3 regions of the Exiguobacterium sp. PvP048 genome follow, and region 3 is predicted to be linked to each of the others. Evidence: riboswitches for the same ligand, from Rfam matches in the RefSeq annotation. Region 3 holds a riboswitch; each other region holds the start of a gene.
What was found. Region 3 has a riboswitch for thiamine pyrophosphate ahead of ABIC15_RS08660 (ECF transporter S component). Riboswitches for the same ligand answer to the same signal wherever they lie in the genome.

Region 1 (6,620 bases), on a different contig from region 3:
ATTTTATTTATACGATTTGGAAAAGCCTGCGCTTGTTAAAATGGAAAATTTCGGTCTGAGGAGGACGTCATGCGAAAATTTAAATTTGTAGTTATTCTGGCAGTCGTCAGTGTTTTGACGCTCGGCATTTATACCGTCTTTATTCAATCGATCGAGGAATCGGATTTTACCGTGGAGACGATCAAAGGGAATCCGAAACAACCGGAAGTCCGGTCCATTCAAGCGGAACTATACGATAACGGTTTAAAAGATGTGGATTATAACGTTGAATTAGACGGTCATGTTCAAAAAAAGACCAATAATTTTATCAGCGATCTGTTTGAGAATCCGTCTGAGGAAAAGCGGGCTCCGGCTGACTTTCGGCGCTTCATCCGTTCTGATTACGTCACTATGCTGAAACAGGACGGCATTTCATATGCGATGGGTGCGCCGGACAATACTAAGTGGGAACTTCAGTATTGGGAAGAAGGCAAGCAGCGCGTCGTTAAAAAAATCTTTCCGGCACCTGCTGAAGCTCGGAAATTAGGGGAAACTCAAATCACGCCGTATAAGAAAATCGGGGACAGTTTATATGTCACGATCTACGATCTGCAAACGGAAGTCGGCACGCAGTTATACAAAATCGATTTAAAAGGCGATAGCATTCAAAAAATTAATTTATCTGTTTCTTCTCAAGATGAAATCTCGCTCTTAGGAATTCATAATGAAGTGATTGTCTATTACGTGATGGAAAATATTAATGGAACAGATGTAAGTAAAGAAAAATTATACATGAGCAACGGAAAAACAACAAAGCGCTTAAAAGGCTTAAAATCATTCAGCAACGGGCAAACGGAACTCAGTGCAGATGGCTCGAAGCTGATTGTACTTGAACGTGAAATGAACGATTTCAACTGGACTTTGTATGACATAAAAACAAAGCAAGTAGAAAAACATTCAATGGATATCCCGTTAGTGACGGATGAGTTTGGATTGGGTGAGTATACTACGCTTAAGGATGGTTTGATTTATACGGCGAATCGGTTGAATGATGGGATTTACAATGTTCGAGTCATCGATCCATTATCCGACCGCATTTTGTATGAAGGAAACATTAAAGACAAACTGAAGCGCGAAGAGACATCCCTAAACGGGCTGGTCTTGAAATAATAATGATACTTTTGACATTACAGCAAAAAACGCAATCTGAAACTCTCAAGGAGTTCCGGATTGCGTTTTTCAATCTTATTGATACGATTTGATGATGATATCCTGTTTCGCATAGTAACTCCACGTCAGGTCCTGCGATTCGACCTTTTTCGTTGTCACGGCAACGAATTTATTTTTACCGGTATAGATTCCGACGAAGTTCGGCGCTTTCGCCTTTTTCGCCTGAACGAATAACAAGTCGCCCGGCATCGCTTTTTTGAGTGTGACGGTTTTAAGAGGCATCGCAGCTTGTTTTGCAATCGTCCGTTCGAGTTTCAGATCACTTTTTTGATACACGTATTGCGTGAAGCCGGATGCATCAAATCCTTTTGTTGTCGTGCCACCTTCTTTATACGGAGTCCCAATCAATGATGTCGCGAGTTTTGCAATCGCGGCTTTCTTTTTCGCGAGTGCTTTTTCCGATAATGGTTTTGGTGTCTCGGCTTTAGTCGGTGTTGCAGCAAATGTCGCGATCGGACTGACCGTCGCTGTCAATAAGAGGGCAGTTAATGGAAGGGCATAATACGATTTCATAATAAAATCTCCTTTTACATAAGTGGGATGAAAAACTATCTTTACCGTATCATGCCGATTGGAAAATAAAGCAACAAATCAGATACGTTCACCTAACAGTCTTGTAAGGTTCGGTCTGAGTCTCCGGTACAAAAAGACGCCTGTTCCAAGCGCCTCACGAGAGGACACTCTGGAAACAGGCGTTTTTTAAGAACGTTGATCGAGCCGGTGACTGACGGCTGTCAACGCGGCGGCGAGTAAGGCGACGGCACCGCCGACAAGGGCGATGTTCATCATCGGACCATTCGCATAGACGAGCCCGCCGAGTGCGGAACCGAAGGCAATCCCGACGTTACTTGCGACCGGCATCAGCGAAGCAGCAAGCCCTTTCGCTTCCGGATTAAACTTTTCTGCCAGGTCGATCAGATAAATTTGCGTCGACGTCGTCAATAAAATCGACATCAAGGACATCAAGGCAATGTTGATCAGGCCAAGCGATACCGACGCTGTCGTCACGTAGAGAGCAGCGAGGACGATCGCCTGAACGATGAAGACGAACCGGAGACGGCCGATCGGATTCCGACTGGCGATTTTACCGGCCAAGATGTTACTGAAGATCGAGACGACACCGTAAGCGAGTAAAATCGGACTGATCCAGGCTGACGGCAATTTCAGTTCCAACTCAAGCACGGGCACGAGATACGTATAGACGACGTATGTCGCACCGAATCCGAATGAGGGAATGAAAAAGGCGATCATGATCCGTGGATTGGCGAGTAAACTGAGCTGTTCGCGGATTGAACCGGACGATTCCGATTGCTGGACCGGAACGACTTTCAAGACAGCAAGCAGAGCGACGACACCAAGACTGCTCGTCAGCCAAAACGTGGCAGAGTAACCGGCATGTTGTCCGATGAATGTACCGATCGGCACACCGAGGACGTTTGCCATCGTGAATCCACCGAAGATGAAGGAGACAGCGACGCCGCGTTTCGCGATCGGCACACTGTCGCTTGCGACGACCATTGCCAGTGAAATCAGGACACCCGTCAGAACAGCCGTCACGATTCTTGACAACAGCAACAGTTCATAATTCGGTGCGATCCCGCTGCAGATATTCAGGATGATCCAGACGAAAATCAGACTGAGCATTAACTTCCGCCGTTCAAGGTGTCCGGTCAAGGACATCGTAATCGGTGTTCCGATGGCGAAGGCAATCGCAAAGGCGGAGACGAGCGTGCCGGCTTTCGCAATCGTGATGTTCAGACCGTCCGCAATTTCAGATAAAATACCGACGATGACGAATTCGCTTGTTCCAAGGACAAAAGTCAACATGGATAACGTCGCGATTAACAGCCAGTCGGCTTGACTCAAACGAGTCGATGATGATGATGACATAAATAATTCCCCACTTCTGGCGCCTGTGCGCAAAAAAACTATCGTGTATCAGAATAGCATGATTTAACAAGGGCGGAAACCGAATTTGCCTGACCCGGAAAAAGAAGCATTATTGTGAATAGACAGTCAATTTCACTTGTCATGCATTCGGGTATACTAACAGAGTAGGAAACATCACTTAAATTAGAAAAGGACGTGATCTTGATGCAAGCAACAGTCATTTGGAATCAAAAGATGGGCTTCAGCGGGGAGACCGAATCCGGACATCACCTAGCGATGGATGCAGCGCCGGAAAACGGCGGGGACAATCAGGCACCCCGGCCGACAGAACTCCTGCTTCACGCCGTCGCCGGTTGTACCGGCATCGACATTGTCTCGATTTTAGAAAAGATGCGCTTGACGCTGACGTCATTTGAGATGGATATTGAAGGAGAACGGGCGGATGATCATCCCCGGCGTTTCACGACGATCTCGATTCATTACCGGCTCGAAGGTGATTTACCGGACGATAAAGTCCGCCGGGCGATTGCCTTATCAAAAGACAAATACTGCTCGGTCTCACAATCGCTGAACGCAGAAATTGAAGTCTATTACTCGATCAACGGCGTCCGGAACGAGGAACCGATTTGAAACGGATGGTTCCTGTTCTGTTGGCAAGTGTCCTCCTCGCCGGTTGTGCTGACGAGCCGGTACAACCGGTCGAACCGCAACCGAAGCCGGCGAAGAAAACAAAGCCGCCGCAGCCGGATCGACCTTCTGCTGCTGAGCGGGCAGAGAAACAACTTAAAGAAACCGTCTCGAACATGTCGACGGCGGAAAAAGTCGATCAGTTGCTGTATATCGGTGTGACGGGAACAGCTTTGACACAAGCCGACCGAACGCTGTTGCAGGATCATGCACTCGGTGGTGTGCTGTTACTCGGCGGCAACATCACGTCGACCGATCAACTGAAAACCTTTACGGCAGCGATTGCTGAAGCCCAACCGGCTGATGCAAAAGCGTTTCTCGGCTTTGACGAAGAGGGCGGACGCGTCAGTCGGGTCCCGGACGCACAGCTCAAATTATCACCGAGTCTGTCGTTCGGTCAAAAAAATGATCCGGCATTGATGAAGGAAGTCGGACAGACACTTGGTTCGATTTCCCGTTTTTACGGCTTTAATATGGACTTCGCCCCGGTTCTTGACGTGAACAGTAATCCGGCGAATCCGATCATCGGCGACCGGGCCCTCAGTGCGGATCCGCAACAGGTCGCACGGCTGGGTGTGCCGTTGATGCAGGGAATGAAAAAAGAAGACATCGTTCCGGTCGTCAAACATTTTCCGGGACACGGTGACACGACGGTCGATTCCCATGTCGGTCTGCCGCGGGTCGATGCGACAAAAGCGGAACTCGAACAGACGGAACTGGTCCCGTTCAAGCGGGCGATTGAAGAGGGGGCCGAGATGGTCATGGTCGCGCACATCCTGTTCCCGGCCCTCGACAAAAACCGTCCGTCTTCATTGTCAAAACCGGTCATGACCGGCGTCTTGCGGGATGAACTGAAGTTTGACGGAGTCATCATCACGGATGATCTCGTCATGGGAGCGATTACGGAACAGTACGGTCTTGCCCAGGCCGCAAGTCTTGCGCTTGAAAACGGTGCCGACATGGCGATGTTCTCGGCTCCGGGTACGTATACGTCCGTCCACAAGGAAATCATGGCACGGATCAAACAAGATAAATTGTCGAGAGCCGATCTCGATCAGAAGGTCATCCGGGTTTTACGCTTAAAACAAACGTATGACTTGTCGCAAACGAAACGTGTCGACGAATACCAACGCTTGATCGAGCAGGTCAAAGCGGTCGAAGCGGACATGCGACATTAATCAAGGGTAGAACAAATCGGACTACCCGTGGTAAACTACAGGCGTACCACACAAATCAATATCTACACTAGGGGAGTCTCGCAGCAGACTGAGACGGAAGTATCCGGACCCTTTGAACCTGATCTAGTTCGTACTAGCGGAGGGAAGTGGATTCCGATCATTCATAAAGGATGCGACGACTGTCGCCCTTTTTTGTAGGACCACTCCATCAGTTCATGGGGTGGTCCTTTTTCGTGTGGAAAGGGGGAAATGATGACGCAGTTACATCTGTTGACAACCGGTCAACAGGGCTGGGAAACGCTGGAACATACATTACCGGAACTCGCGATGCGTGTCGACCGGATTCATCTGCGGGAACCGCTTTGGTCCGCACGGGAGTTGGTGACCTGTATTGAGTTTTTAATGAAATGCGGGGTGCCGGCGGAACGATTAATCGTCCATGACCGTCTTGACGTCGCTCTCGTCACCGGCATCGGGATTCAACTGACGACACGCAGTATTCCGGTCGATCGTGTCCGGAGCCGTTTTCCGGAACTGCGGATCGGTCAATCGGTCCATTCGCTGACGGAAGCGGCAGCAGCAGAACAAGCCGGTGCGGATTACGTGATGTACGGTCACATTTTTGAAACCGGATCAAAACCCGGTGTACCGCCGCGGGGACTGCATGCCTTAAAACAGATTGTCGAGCAGGTCTCGATTCCGGTCATTGCGATCGGCGGCATCAAACCGGGCAACGTTCAGGAGGTCATTGCGACCGGTTGTTCGGGCGTTGCCGTCTTGTCGGGGATTCTCGGGCAAGCGAATTCGCTTAAAGCAGCTGACCGGTTCCGGGAGGTGATGCAACGATGACACGACCAGATGTCTTAATCATCGGGACCGGCATGATCGGTTTGACGCTCGGCTATGAGTTGCTTAAACGCGGACAAACTGTCCGTTTACTTGACCAGTCGACAGCCGGACAAGGGGCGACACGGGCAGCGGCAGGGATGCTTGCGACAGACGAAGAACTGCCGGAACCGTTACACGAACTGGCGGCGCTGAGCCGGACGTTGTATCCGGAGCTGGTCCGGCAATTGATGGACGAGACCGGTCTCGGGAGCGGTTATCTGGAACAGCCGTTTTGCCTGCATCGAGGAAATCAATTCTTGACGTTCGAACAAGTCGGACAAATCGATTCCCGATTAGTGACGCAGGCTTTACGGAGCGCGATCGAACGACGGGGCGGAGTCATTGAAGAAGACACATCTGTTTCGCAGCTCGTTCGGGACAAACAGCGGATCATCGGCGCCGAGACGAACCGGGGTCTGCGGACAGGCAGACAAATCATTGTCGCCAGTGGTCGTGGATCGGAAGCCGTGTTACGTTCGATCGGCATCACAATCGATACATGTCCGGTCAAGGGGGAATGCCTGTCCGTGCGCCTCATGACCGGATGGCTCGACCGGACACTGTTTAATGAACAGGTGTACCTCGTTCCGAAAGCAGACGGACGAATCATCATCGGAGCGACGGAACGGTCCGGGGATGAATCGACGACCGTCAGTCTCGACAGTATTCGTTTGTTAGTGAATCAAGCCATCAGGCTCTATCCGCCGCTTGCGGAAGCTGTGTTTGTCGAAGCGTGGGCCGGCGTCCGACCGCAAACCGGTGACGGTC
Region 2 (6,620 bases), on a different contig from region 3:
GTGCAGTCCTCAATGACTTCTTTCTTAAGATCAAGACCGGTGACATTTAAATCAAAGCCCTTGACGACCTTCAGGTAATGATAAAGAGCAAACGTCAGATACGATTTACCGCACCCGAAATCCAAAATCCGTAACGTACGCCCTTGCGGCAACGCTGCAATGCTGTCTTCGACGAATTCAAGAAAACGATTGATTTGTTTAAACTTATCGTATTTTTGACGTTTGACCTGTCCGTCTTCCGTCATGACACCAAGACGGATCAAAAACGGGACCGGCACGCCGTCTTCGAGCAGATGACTTTTCTTTCGATTATGAGACAGTTCGGCCTTCACCGGTTCCTTGGCTGTCGTTTTCAGCGAAACTTTCATTTTCTTCGAAAGCTGGAACTGGACTTCTTCCGTCTCAAAACGGAATAAAAATTGACGAAATTCATTAAAATATTCGTCCATTCGTAAAATAAATTCTTCTATACTTAAGTTCTCATGCTTAATGATCCGTTCATGTTGAAACTCTAACTGGATTGCATACGTATCTTTAAGTAGAATCGGCTTTAACTTGATTCGACGAAGATCGTTTGATTTTTGGCGCGGACCGCTGATCGTCGCGTGGACGAGTGAAGCCGCCTCCAGTTTTTTAGTGAGCAGGTCTTTTAATTGGTGTAGTTCCACGTATCGTCCCGTCCTTTTTTGTTTGGTCTTTCGAAACTGTAGCAAATTCGTCCCCGTTCGACAAGCAAGTCAGCTTTATTTTCGGCTGTCATACTTAATTTAAGGAGGAACACAACATGTTCAAAAAAATTCTTTCGCAAATCGGCATCGGTGCCGCCACCGTCGATACACGCCTCGAGCACGATCAATGTGAACCAGGTGGAACGATTCAAGGAGTCGTTCATATTAAAGGCGGTAACGTCGATCAGGAAATCGCCCGGATTTATCTCGCCTTTAATACCCAGTACAAACAAGAAGTCGGGGACAGTACGTCATTTACAACGTTCACACTCGACCGTTTTGCATTAAATGAAGCACCGTTTACAATCGAAGCAGGCGTTGAACGGGAAATTCCGTTTACACTCCAAGTTCCCTTTAATACACCACTCTCCGTCAGCCAATCGAAATCATGGATTGAGACCGGCCTCGACATCGCGCAAGCCGTCGACCCTTCCGACCATGACGCGGTCGTCGTCAAGGCGAACGACCATCAATCGGTCATCCTCGAAGCAATGGAAGATCTTGGATTCCGCTTAAAAAAGGCCGATACAGAAAAATTACCGGGACGTTTCCGGAAAGATTTGCCGATTGCACAGGAACTCGAGTATTCTGCCCGCGGGACACATTACGCTCACAAGCTGGACGAAATCGAAGTCATTTTATTACAGGACCGCTCCGGCATCGACATCGTCGTCCAAATTGACCGCCGTGCCCACAGTCTCGGTTCGCTGTTCAGCGAAATGGCAGGAACCGACGAGACGATGACAAAACTTTCATTATCGAATCAGGACTTAACCAATCCGTCACTCGTGAAGCAACGTCTCGCCGATTTGATTGAACACCACAGTTGATTGATGTTTTCTATAGAACAAACACCGGATCCGACGATAAGCGGATCCGGTGTTTGTATTTCCTTCTTTACTTGGATGATGTCATTTCCATCGTCTGTTCATACTGCCGTTCAAACGTTTCTTCCGCCCAGCCCATCTGCCAAAACATCAATTCGTAATAACAGCTTCTGACGAAATGTTGTTTCATCCGGACGCGTTCATGTTCACCCGCCTTCTCTGCCAACTCATTTAACCGGTCAATCTGTTCAAAGACCACCCGCTCGAACCATTCCGAACTGTATGTCGCAATCCATTGCTGATAAATCGGTGAAGCCGGTGTCGCGGCTTGTAACTGTTGTCCAATCTCATAATAAAGCCAGTAACACGGTAAAATCGCAGCGATCGTCTCCCCAAGCGTTCCTTCACTCGCATGGTGCATATGCGAAATATACGCGTATGCAGTCGGTGCCGGTTCAAACTCTGCCAGTACCTTGTCTGAAATTCCGAGCGGTTCAAAAAACGATTGATGCAGACTGAGTTCTGCAGCATAGGTCGACGTCGCATGTTCCGCAAGTTCGGCAATCATTGCGAAGTCCTGTGCTTTCGAAGCGGCCCGTGCCTGAATTTTTGCGAAATGTTTTAAGTAATAGGCATCCTGCAAAACATAATGACGAAATTTTTCTTCCGGCAATGTTCCGTCCGCAATGCCGGTTACGAATGGATGGATAAAGCTGCTGTCCCAATACCGTCTTGCCGCTTGCCGGATTTCTTCACTGAATGTCATCTTGTTTCCCCCTTTGTTAATCAAAAAAACGCCACACCATTTGTCAGGTATGACGTGAAACGATCACAAAAAGAGGATCAGCCACGCCACTTCCCTCCGTAAGTCCAAACTTAATCAGGTTCAAAGGGTCCGCACGTCTCCGTCGTCTCAGTCAGCCTACTGACTCCCCTAGTGGTCGTTATTTGATTTGTTTTGAGTTTATCATGATTTGATATGGAATTGACCCATTCTCGTCATTTCACTCGATTTTTTTGTACAATGTACATGACGGAAGGTCGATGCCAGCTCGTTCTTGAGACCGATTCTCTTCTGTCACCGGTCGATTAGACTGAACTTAGTACCTGATACTTAAATAACGGAGGAATTTTTTATGAATAAAACCATCACATGGACCGCTTCGGCATTACTTGCCACGATGCTATTACTGCCAACCGCTGCATCTGCCGAGCAGGTCGTCGATAAAACAATCATCACACTGGGCGAATCGCTTGGGGCAAAGGATAAAACATGGGTCTTGTCCCGCCTGAATGCACCGGAAGGCATCACTCCGATTATCGCGACGTCTGCGGACGAAGAAAAATATCTCGGGAAAAATATTCCCCAGTCCCAGCGCGGCGGCGGCATGTATTCCTCCGCCAAGATCGAGTTAGCCGAAAAAGGTGACGGTCTGTCCGTCGCAACGGAAAATATCACGTGGGTGACGAAAGACATGTACTTGAATGCCCTCGTCACGGCCGGCGTAACCGATGCCGACATCACCATCACATCCCCTTATAAAGTAACCGGCACTTCGGCTTTGACCGGAATCATGAAAGCCTACGATCAGACGTCGGCTGAAACCGGGATCAAACTGACGGATGAACGAAAAGATTTGGCCCAACAAGAATTGTCCGTCACGTCGGACGTTGGGAAAACGGTCGGAACGGACAAAGTCGCCGACTTGATGAACGAAATCAAAGCGGAAATCGCCAAACAAAAACCGGAAACAAAAGTCGAGATCGAGAATGTCATCGTCCAAGTCATTCAAAACAACAACATCAATCTGTCCGATGCCCAGATGGAACGCTTGACCGGTTTGTTTAATCAAATGGAGCAAGCAGACCTCAACTGGGGACAAATTGAAAATGGATTGAAGGATGCCGGGCAAAACATTCAATCCTTTGCAACCTCAGAAGAAACAAAAGGATTTTTTGCAAAGCTGTTTGACGGCTTAAGTGCATTTTTCAACTCCATTGCCGGCTTATTTAAATAATCTGTTCTTTCGTTCCGGTTGAAATGGTAAAATAGAGTCATCGAATGAGAAAAGGTGGTGGGAAGACATGGGTTTTGCTGCGTGTAAGCATTGGTTGATGGAACAACTTTATCTGTTGCGCGCAATTTTTCATGGAATGGCGTTCTAAGGGATCAGTCTGCCCTTTTTTGAAGAACTCCATACTTGAAAAATAAAGCAAAGCGCATCTTCCACGAGTCGAGGAGAGTGCTGTTTGCACTCTCCTTTTTTGATGCGTCAGAGAGGACATTTCCTATGATGATCTGCGACATGCAACACCTGACAAAACAATTCGGAGGCGAAGACGTTCTAACGGACGTCTCCCTCTTTATCCAATCAAACGACCGGATCGGTTTAATCGGACGCAACGGGAGCGGGAAAACAACTCTCCTGCGTTTGATGGCACGACTTGATTCACCCGATGCCGGGACTATCTATCAAAAAAGCGGACTATCGATCGGTTACTTGGAACAGTTACCGGTCTACAATTCCGGCATGACCGGACTTGATGTCCTATGGACCGCTTTTGCCTCCTTGCTCGACTTACGCCAGTCACTACACGATCTCGAACAAGCCATGACAACGAACACGGATCAAATCGAATCGTTGCTTGAGCAGTACACGAAGGTGACGGAAACATTCGAGCGGCAAGGCGGTTATCTGCTTGAATCCAAAGTCGACCGGATGATTAACGGTTTACGACTACATCCTCTACTCGACCGGTCGTTCGAGCAGCTCAGCGGCGGCGAACAAACGAAAATCTGCCTCGGACGTATGCTGTTAACCGAACCCGATTTGTTGATTCTCGATGAGCCGACGAACCATCTTGATCTCGAAGCCGTCGAATGGCTTGAATCCTTTTTATCGAGCTATGCCGGCGCCGTTCTGATCGTGTCACACGATCGTGTATTTCTCGATACGGTCGTAACGAGCATTGCCGAACTGGAAGATGGTCAGATTCAACTATACCGGGGGAACTATTCGTACTATATGACGGAAAAAGAACGGCTGTTGCTCGAGCAATTCCATGCCTATCAAGAACAACAAAAAAAAATCAAGCAAATGAAGGATGCGATCCGCCGCCTTCGCCAGTGGGCGAATGAAGCTTCTCCACCGAGCGAAAAGCTGTTTCGGAAAGCGAAATCGATGGAACGGGCACTTGAACGGATCGAACGTATTAAACGTCCTCAACTCGAAGCCGTGACGCCCGATGTCGTTTTTAATGCCCAAGGCAAAACAAGCCGGATGGTCTATCGACTAGAAGATGTCAGGGTCTCCTTTACCGAGAATCCTTTGTTTCACGCCTTAACTGTTGAAATCGTCGCAAAAGATCGCCTGGCCATCGTCGGCGCCAATGGCAGCGGAAAAACGACACTGTTGCAACTGTTGTTAGGACGGATCCAACCGACAAGCGGTCTCATCTCGCGGGGGCCTTCGGTGAAAATCGGCTATTTATCGCAACACATCGATTTTCCTGACGATCAACGTTTGATTGATATCTTCCGGTCAAGTATCGCTAGCGATGAAGGGACAGCCCGAAAACACCTCGCCCAGTTTTTATTTTTCGGTCCGCGTGTCTTTTTACCTGTGAGCGCTTTAAGCGGGGGCGAGCGTATGCGTCTGATGCTCGCAATTTTAGTCCACTCGGAACTAAACGTCTTGATTCTCGATGAACCGACGAATCATCTCGATATCGAATCACGTGACGCTCTCGAAGAGGCACTTGAGTCGTTTGAAGGGACGTTGATCGCCGTTTCACATGACCGCTACTTCTTGAATCGTCTGTTTACGAAAACACTTTGGCTTGAGCAAACGCCGGCGTTGTATCACGGTCCCTACGCCTATGCGGTAAGTAAGCACGCTGTAAAGTCTCCTGTGGCTGAAACGGAACACATCCCTTCAAATAAAAAACTGCCTAAACGATCAACTCCGATTTCTCCGATGCAACGCTCACGACAACTGGAAGAATCCATTAATCAGACAGAGCAGGAGCTCCATCTGCTGGGATCAGAACTGGAACAGGCAACGGATTACGACATATTGACGAAACTTTTTGACGCGCGTGAAGAGCTGGTGCATCACCTCAACGACCTTTACGAACAATTTCTGACTTTGGAATGACCAATCTGTTTCTTAGCATTTCTTTTTTGACCTGTCGTCCTCTTCGGCAGGTCTTTTTTCATAGTAAAAAACAAACTCTTTTTTACATTCTAAATAGTTAACACAGTTAGTTTGTGAAAAAAAGTTTTAAAATTTACCTTGCTTATTATCTGAAAATTCGTATAATTTAGCGTATAGCCATTTTACTACAACACATTAGGAGGAATTTTTCAGATGGATGCCTTTCAGCAAGCAGTACAATCAGGAGTCGATTTTGCCAACAACTTATTATGGTCTTATGTTTTAATCGCGGCACTGATCGGAGTCGGCATCTACTTTACGATTCGGACAAAATTCATTCAGTTCCGGTACTTAAAAGAAATGTTCCGTGTCACACTCGATAAAAACGAGAAGACAACGGACGATGAAGGACAAAGCATCACCTCTTTACAGTCGTTCTTCATCGGTGCCGCTACGCGAATCGGAACTGGTAACCTCGCCGGTGTTACGATTGCCATTACGCTCGGCGGTCCCGGTGCCGTCTTCTGGATGTGGATGGTCGCATTACTCGGAGGCGCAACGGCTTTAATTGAAAGTACGCTTGCTCAAGTCTATAAAGTCCGCGACAGTAAAACGAATGCTTACCGCGGCGGTCCCGCCTACTACATCGAAAAAGGTTTAAAAAACCGTGCGCTCGGTGTTGTCTTCGCCATCTTAATCGCTGTCACGTTCGGCTTAATCTTCAATTCCGTTCAATCGAACACGATTGCGGCAGCATTTGATAATGCCTTTGGTGTCAATAAAGCTGTCGTCGGCGGAGTACTCGTTGTCTTGACAGGACTGGTCATCTTCGGTGGTGTTCACCGGGTGGCGAAGTTCTCAGCCATCGTCGTCCCTGTCATGGCCGGTCTTTACCTGATTGCTGCTCT
Region 3 (6,620 bases):
TAACCACACAAATCAAAGGAAATCTTAAAAAAATGAAGGACCTTCAATCCGTTGTCTATCAAGAGGTTTGAAGGTCTTTCGACAATCAAATTCAGAAAAAAAGGTTTTAAGTTTTGAAAGACAGGGGTATATCTACATTAGCACCGTACAACACGGTCGCTTTTCAATTATTGTTTCTCAATATCAGCGTAATGACCTGGGAGAGAAATGCTACTTACTCACTTCGTTTTTCATTTCTGAATGAAATCCAGTTGAACTAGCATTTAGCGCATGAATTTCTGTTGGAACCTATTGTTCCACTCCTACATTCATTACCTTTTGAGGGCTATACCAAATTCAAGGGGGAAATGAACATGTCAGTAACATTAAAAGTAGAAGAACGCGAAGTACGCCCACGCTCACTTAGAAAGCAATTACGTCATGAAGGAAAAGCTCTTGGTGTCGTGTATGGCTACAAAGTGGAAAGCACACCGATTTCATTCGACGAAAAAGAATTGGTCAAAGTCATTCGTGATCACGGCGAAAACGTCTTGGTTGCTCTTCAAATCGGCGGTAAAAAGGTCAACACTTTGATTAACAAGCTCGATATGGATATCTTTACACCAACGATTAAACACGTTGAATTCATCGCGGTTAAAATGGATGAAGAAACAGAAGTTGAGACGGATATCGTCCTCGTCGGCGAAGCAGCCGGTGCAAAACTTGGCGGATTCCTTTCACAAACACTCTTTAAAGTAACAGTTGCCGCAACACCAGATAAATTACCGGAACGCATCGAAGTCGATGTAACGGATCTTGCAATCGGTGATTCAATCACAGTTGCTGATCTTCCGGAAGAAAAAGATTTCCGTGTCGTCACAGAAGGTGACATCCAAGTTGCAGCAGTCGTTGAATCGACACTTGAAGCTGAACTTGAAGAAATCGAAGAAGCTGAAGCACAAGCAGCGGATGCAGATGCATCAACAGATGATTCAGAAGAAACATCTGAAGAGCAAGCTGAAGAAAACAAAGAAGACAAAGAATAATCATTTCTCCCCTCCCCTCGCGGAGGGGTTTTTTAATGGGGATTGACAAGTCGGAGCGTCAGACGTACAGTGAAAGCTGTACACCACATTATACATCCACTAGGGGAGCCATTTGGCTGAGACGATTCACTTCGGACCCTTTGAACCTGATCTAGTTCATACTAGCGTAGGAAAGTGGAGCGGACCCATTCGTGCCCTTTTTCTGTCCCCGGACAGTTGACGCGACCGCTCTCTTTTCTAGAGGGCGGTCTTTTTGTGCTTTCCTTGCGGATGTACATCTAAAGGAGAACTGATTATGAACAGTTGGAAAATGAAAGAAATTATCGTCATGATGATGCTAGCGGTTGCGTGCGGCGTTCTCTACTTAGGCTGGTCGACGTTATGGTTGCCAATCTCTGCCATCTTCGGACCGGTCGGCTCAAACTGGATGTTCGGCATCTGGGTCATTGCCAGTCCCCTCGTCGCCTACATCGTTCAAAAACCAGGTGCGGCTTTGATTGCCGAAGTCGTCGCAGCCGCGGTCGAACTGTTTACCGGCAGTCACTTCGGTTTATCGGCTTTATTGATTGGACTTGCGCAAGGCATTGGCGCTGAGGTTGCTTTTCTGTTAGTCGGCTACCGGACCTTCAACACCTTCACCTTGATGCTGTCGGGCATGTTTGCGGCTGTCGGAAGTATGGTCTATAGTCTGGTCGTCAATGGGTTCGCCTACTATACGACGACGACACTGCTATTGACGTTTTCCCTGCAACTGGTCAGTGGGGCATTACTTGGCGGATTGCTCGCGAAAATCATCGTCGACTCACTCGTCAAGACGGGAACGCTGAACGGTTACGCCGTCGGACGACAACAGAAACGGCGGGCTGCCTGATGTGGTGCCGGAATCTGACCGTCCGCTATCCGGATCAAGACCGAGATGTTTTAAACGACTTGACCGTGTCGCTCCGGCAAGGAGAGACGACCTTATTGATTGGTCCGAGCGGCAGCGGCAAAACGACCTTCTTGCATACGCTTGCCGGTCTGATGCCGGAAACGATTGAGGCGGAAGTCACCGGTGAATGGCGCGCAGACGGAACCGTCGGCATGCTGTTTCAACAGCCGGACGATCAGTTTTGCATGCAGACGGTCGGGGCGGAAATCGCCTTCAGTCTGGAAAACCGGAGTATTCCCCGCGATGAAATGGAAGAACGAATCAGAACGGTGTTGAAACGGGTTGGACTCGACCTCGCCTTGACGACGCAAATTGCCGGACTGTCCGGCGGGATGAAACAACGGCTTGCTTTGGCCTGTGTGTTGGCACTCGAACCGGACATCCTGTTACTCGATGAACCGACGGCGCAACTCGATCCGCACGGCCGCCGATTGATGATGGAGCTGATTGAAGAATTGCATCACAATCCGAACGTGACACTGGTGTTGATCGAACATCAACTGGAAGAATGTGTGACGTTTGCTGACCGTGTGTTGGTCTTTCGGGAAGGACAGCTGAGGCTTGACGGTTCCCCGCTTGAAGTCTTCGAAGAGAAACGGGAGGAACTGATCCGGCACGGTATCATGTCGCCATTGCTCTATCCTTATACACTCGAGACGATTCCGCTGACGGTCGCAACAGCGCGGTTTCTGAATAACCCGCCCGTCGCAAGACGTCCGGTGGCAAACGAAACGACGTTTGATTTGACCGATGTGACGATCACGCATGGCAAACGGGTGATTCTCGACCGGATTTCGCTGACCGCGTCCGCCGGAGAATGGATCATGCTCGTCGGACGCAACGGTGCCGGTAAAAGCACCCTGCTTGAGACGCTGGCAAAACTGTTGCCGGCGCAAAGTGGGACGATCAAGCTGTTTCAGACGCCTTTGAAAAAATGGCGGGACCGGACGTTTTACCAGCAGGTCGGCTTCGTCTTCCAGCAACCTGAGTTTCAGTTTCTGAAACAGACGGTGTTGGACGAGTTGACGATCAGTTGTACATCCCCGACACCTGGTCAGTTGAACAATGCCTTACAGTATTATCGCTTGGCAGATGTCGCGGGTCAGTCCCCGCTTGCACTTAGTCTCGGACAAAAAAGACGCTTAAGTGTCGCGACGATGCTGCTCGAACGAAAAGCGGTCCTGTTACTCGACGAACCGACTTTCGGACAAGATGCCGAGACGGCGGCACAATTGGTTGAAGTCTTGCGACGAGCCCGAGCAGCCGGGACAACGCTCATCATGGTGACGCACGATATGGAACTGGTCCACCGTTACGCCGACCGTGTTGTCGTCATCGGCGAGAAGCACATTCAGTTTGACGGGACACCGGATGAATTGTTCCGGAACGAATCGTTGCTTGAGCATAACCAGTTGATCCGTCCTCTATCGGTACGCTATCAGCAACGCGAGGAGGTGAAACACCATGCAGGAAAACGATTCACTGCTCGCGCGCATTAATCCGGCGGTTAAGCTTGGAACACTGGTGTATGTCATGCTGGTGCTGATTACGACGTCACGTCTGCCGGTAACATTCGCCCTGCTTCTGTTTGCAGCCGTCGGTGTAGCCTGTTCCGGTTGGCGGCTGTCGATACTGTTGCTACGGCTCATCCCTTACAGTCTGTTATTTCTGTTGACATTTTGGATGATGGCGGCATTCGGTGAAGGAGAGACGGAATTGTGGACATTCGGCTGGTTCCGGATCACGGAAGAGAGTCTTGCTCACGCTTGGCTCGTCGCAACGCGAATGTTTGCTTTTGTCCTGTTGAGTATAACGTTCGTCGCAACGACCGACCCGACCCGGTTCGTCATGAGTCTGATTCATCAATGCCGGCTACCGGTCCGTCTGGCTTACGGATTTTTAACCGGACTTCGCTTCATTCCGATTTTCCGTCAGGCGATCCGGACCATCCGTCAGGCACGCCGAATCCGGCAACAACGGTCGATTTGGCCGTGGCAGACATTTTTCGCAATCAGCCTGCCGTTGTTTACGACGAGTATCATCCGCTCGGAACGGATTGCGATTGCGATGGAAGCCCGTCAGTTTCGGGTCGACCGGACCTATTATGTCCGACCGGTCGTGACACGATGGGATCTTGTCTTCCTGTTGATGACCGTTACGCTCGCAACATCACTTCGTCTGTTCCTCTGAAGAGGAACGATTACGCTATTCCGCATAAGGGAATAACAGTCTCAGAGACAGCGAATTTTTAAAAAGAGTAGGTGAATGTCGTGAAGCAAATGGTCTTAGTCGGCGCAGGTCATGCGCATTTAGAATGCATCAAACAAGGGAGTCATCCGGAAATCGACTGGATTGTCGTCACCCCCTCCCGTTATCAGTATTATTCCGGCATGTTCTCCGGATTAGCAGACGGCACCTATACACTCGACGAAACCCGCATCGATGTCAAAGCATTATGTGAACGGCACGGTAAGACATGGATTGAGGACCGGGTCATGCGGATCGATGCCGCGGGCAAACAGGTCATTTGTCAGTCCGGACGGGTCGTCCCATATGATATCGTGTCCTGCAACATCGGTTCGAGCGACTGGGAAGCAAGCACCCCGATTCATGTCACGATCAAACCGAACTATCGGGTGGAAGATGCGTTCCAGACGTTCCGGAGTGCCGACTCCCCTGTCATCGTCGGCAGTGGTGCAGCGGCAGTCGAGATGGCCGCATCCTTTCAGTCAAACGGTACACCGGTCACCCTGATTCATGAAGAGCCGTTGCTCAGCGGTCATCCGGCAGGTCCGGAACTGGCCGCGCGACTCGATCAGCTGGGCGTCAACCGAATCGTGGACCGGTTCGAAACGCTGGACGGTCAAACGGCGCACTTGCGGTCCGGGCATTCCATTGAGACAGATGCCGTCTTATTTTTAGGCGGCGCCAGTGCAACCGAACTGTTCCGGGCATCCGACTTGTACTGTGATGCGCGCGGATTTTTACTGGTGCACGAGACACTGCAGTCGCTCGAGGATCCGTCGATTTTTGCCGTCGGGGACTGTGCGACTCTGACCGCATACCCGGAAACACCGAAGAATGGGGTGACGGCGGTGCGCCAGGCTCCGCTGTTGCTTCAGAATTTAATCCGGTTCGTGAACGACGAACCGTTACGGACGTTTCGACCGCAACGGTATTATTTGACGCTGCTTGCACTCGGTCATCGCCAGGCCACCTTGCTGTACGGCCGATTTTACCGAACCAACCGGCTCAGCTGGTACTTCAAACAATGGATCGACCGACGATTCATTAAGAAATATACGGTCTGAATCAACAGGCAGAAAGGTGAATCGCTCATCTTTTCTGCCTGTTTTTCGTTTAGGGAATATGTTTAAAAAAAGGAAGATGATCTCGTGAACATGGTAATATAATGGATAATTCATTAAAGGAGGAATTATCATCAAGAATAATGTACGGATTCTCGCGCTTCTATCCAGCGTCGTGTTAACCGGCTGCGGGCAAGAACGTTTGCTGGATCTTCAGCCTGTCCCTTCCAATTGGTCCGCCTATTCCTTTGTTTCCGACGAATACTCGGATCAGGAAGTCCCCGTTGAACAAAAGAACCAAATGTTGCGGACCTGTATGCAGAACAAAACGGTGTCTCTTCCGAAATCATATCGGACATTAGAGACATTTGGCATGTTTTTTACGTTAAATAATCTGGGAATTGCGCCGTTTCCGACCGAGATTGTTTATTTGGTACAGGGCAATCAGATGTACCTGTCATGTCGCTCGCCGAAGACACAGGACTTGCGTGTCCATCCGGTGAAAGCGTCGGACCATCCGTGGGTCCGCTTGACGAAGGATTCGGATCATGTCGCCCTTCAAGCACCTGTCTCGATTCCGTTGACAGAAGAACAAATGGACCGACATGTATCCGTCAATCAGGAAATGAGCGCAGACAATGAATGTGCGAAGGATTTGAAGCCGTACCATGCGTTTCAATTGCCGATTTCGGGACAGTTGTTGTTTGTCATGACAGAGTCCGGTCAAGAGCACATCATTCGAAACATTCCGCTGTCGTCCCTTCACCAGCAAGGCGAGTTTTATTTGGTGAGCCGCCGTCATATCGACGGATCAACGTCCCGCTCGTTGACTTTTTCACGTGACGGTTGGGACATGACGGATCGACAAATCATGACAGCCGACAAATCGACCCGGATCAAAACGAAGCAACTTTCCTTGCCGAAAACATTACCGGTCAATCAAACCGTGCCCTTCGTAACCATGCAAGGCGTAAAAAAAGAACGGGTAGTGGAAGAAAAGACGCTGTCTGTTCGTTATCGGCCACTTTACCGTCCGGTCAAGGAATACCAACTTGAAGAGGAGCCGCACGGAATCACGGCTTACTTCCATCCGACGATGAAATCGTTTGAAAAGGCGAAACTCAGTGAAATGGTCATCCTGCCGGAACGACTTTCCCGGGCGATGACGGAAGAGTTAAAGGCTGTGACGTTGGAAGAGCCGCAAGGTACGCGGACACCCTTTTCGTATATGACATTGCTTGAATACGGCAACACGCAAACGTTTAACGTGTATCTGAAAAAACGTGCGAATAAGACGGATCTTTATTTGCAGGATCAACGGACGAAAAAAAGTGCACGATTGTCAGGGGAATTGGC

Region 1: another riboswitch for thiamine pyrophosphate. It lies ahead of tenI (thiazole tautomerase TenI); the one in region 3 lies ahead of ABIC15_RS08660 (ECF transporter S component).
Region 2: another riboswitch for thiamine pyrophosphate. It lies ahead of tenA (thiaminase II); the one in region 3 lies ahead of ABIC15_RS08660 (ECF transporter S component).

The regions. Positions count from the first base shown of each region.
Region 1 covers NZ_JBEPSU010000002.1:501,493-508,112, forward strand. Annotated here, with positions in the region: gene ABIC15_RS07000 (hypothetical protein) at 1-59, shown strand, start outside; gene ABIC15_RS07005 (hypothetical protein) at 70-1,149, shown strand; gene ABIC15_RS07010 (C40 family peptidase) at 1,225-1,722, opposite strand; gene ABIC15_RS07015 (MFS transporter) at 1,909-3,099, opposite strand; gene ABIC15_RS07020 (OsmC family protein) at 3,304-3,729, shown strand; gene nagZ (beta-N-acetylhexosaminidase) at 3,735-4,964, shown strand; TPP riboswitch at 5,024-5,126, shown strand; gene tenI (thiazole tautomerase TenI) at 5,217-5,813, shown strand; gene ABIC15_RS07035 (NAD(P)/FAD-dependent oxidoreductase) at 5,810-6,620, shown strand, end outside.
Region 2 covers NZ_JBEPSU010000002.1:246,352-252,971, reverse strand. Annotated here, with positions in the region: gene ABIC15_RS05780 (class I SAM-dependent methyltransferase) at 1-668, opposite strand, end outside; gene ABIC15_RS05775 (sporulation protein) at 785-1,558, shown strand; gene tenA (thiaminase II) at 1,626-2,321, opposite strand; TPP riboswitch at 2,396-2,501, opposite strand; gene ABIC15_RS05765 (DUF1002 domain-containing protein) at 2,692-3,573, shown strand; gene abc-f (ribosomal protection-like ABC-F family protein) at 3,862-5,712, shown strand; gene ABIC15_RS05755 (alanine/glycine:cation symporter family protein) at 5,926-6,620, shown strand, end outside.
Region 3 covers NZ_JBEPSU010000003.1:158,194-164,813, reverse strand. Annotated here, with positions in the region: gene ABIC15_RS08670 (DEAD/DEAH box helicase) at 1-3, shown strand, start outside; gene ABIC15_RS08665 (50S ribosomal protein L25/general stress protein Ctc) at 354-1,025, shown strand; TPP riboswitch at 1,117-1,215, shown strand; gene ABIC15_RS08660 (ECF transporter S component) at 1,321-1,896, shown strand; gene ABIC15_RS08655 (ABC transporter ATP-binding protein) at 1,896-3,455, shown strand; gene ABIC15_RS08650 (energy-coupling factor transporter transmembrane component T family protein) at 3,421-4,146, shown strand; gene ABIC15_RS08645 (FAD-dependent oxidoreductase) at 4,236-5,267, shown strand; gene ABIC15_RS08640 (hypothetical protein) at 5,638-6,620, shown strand, end outside.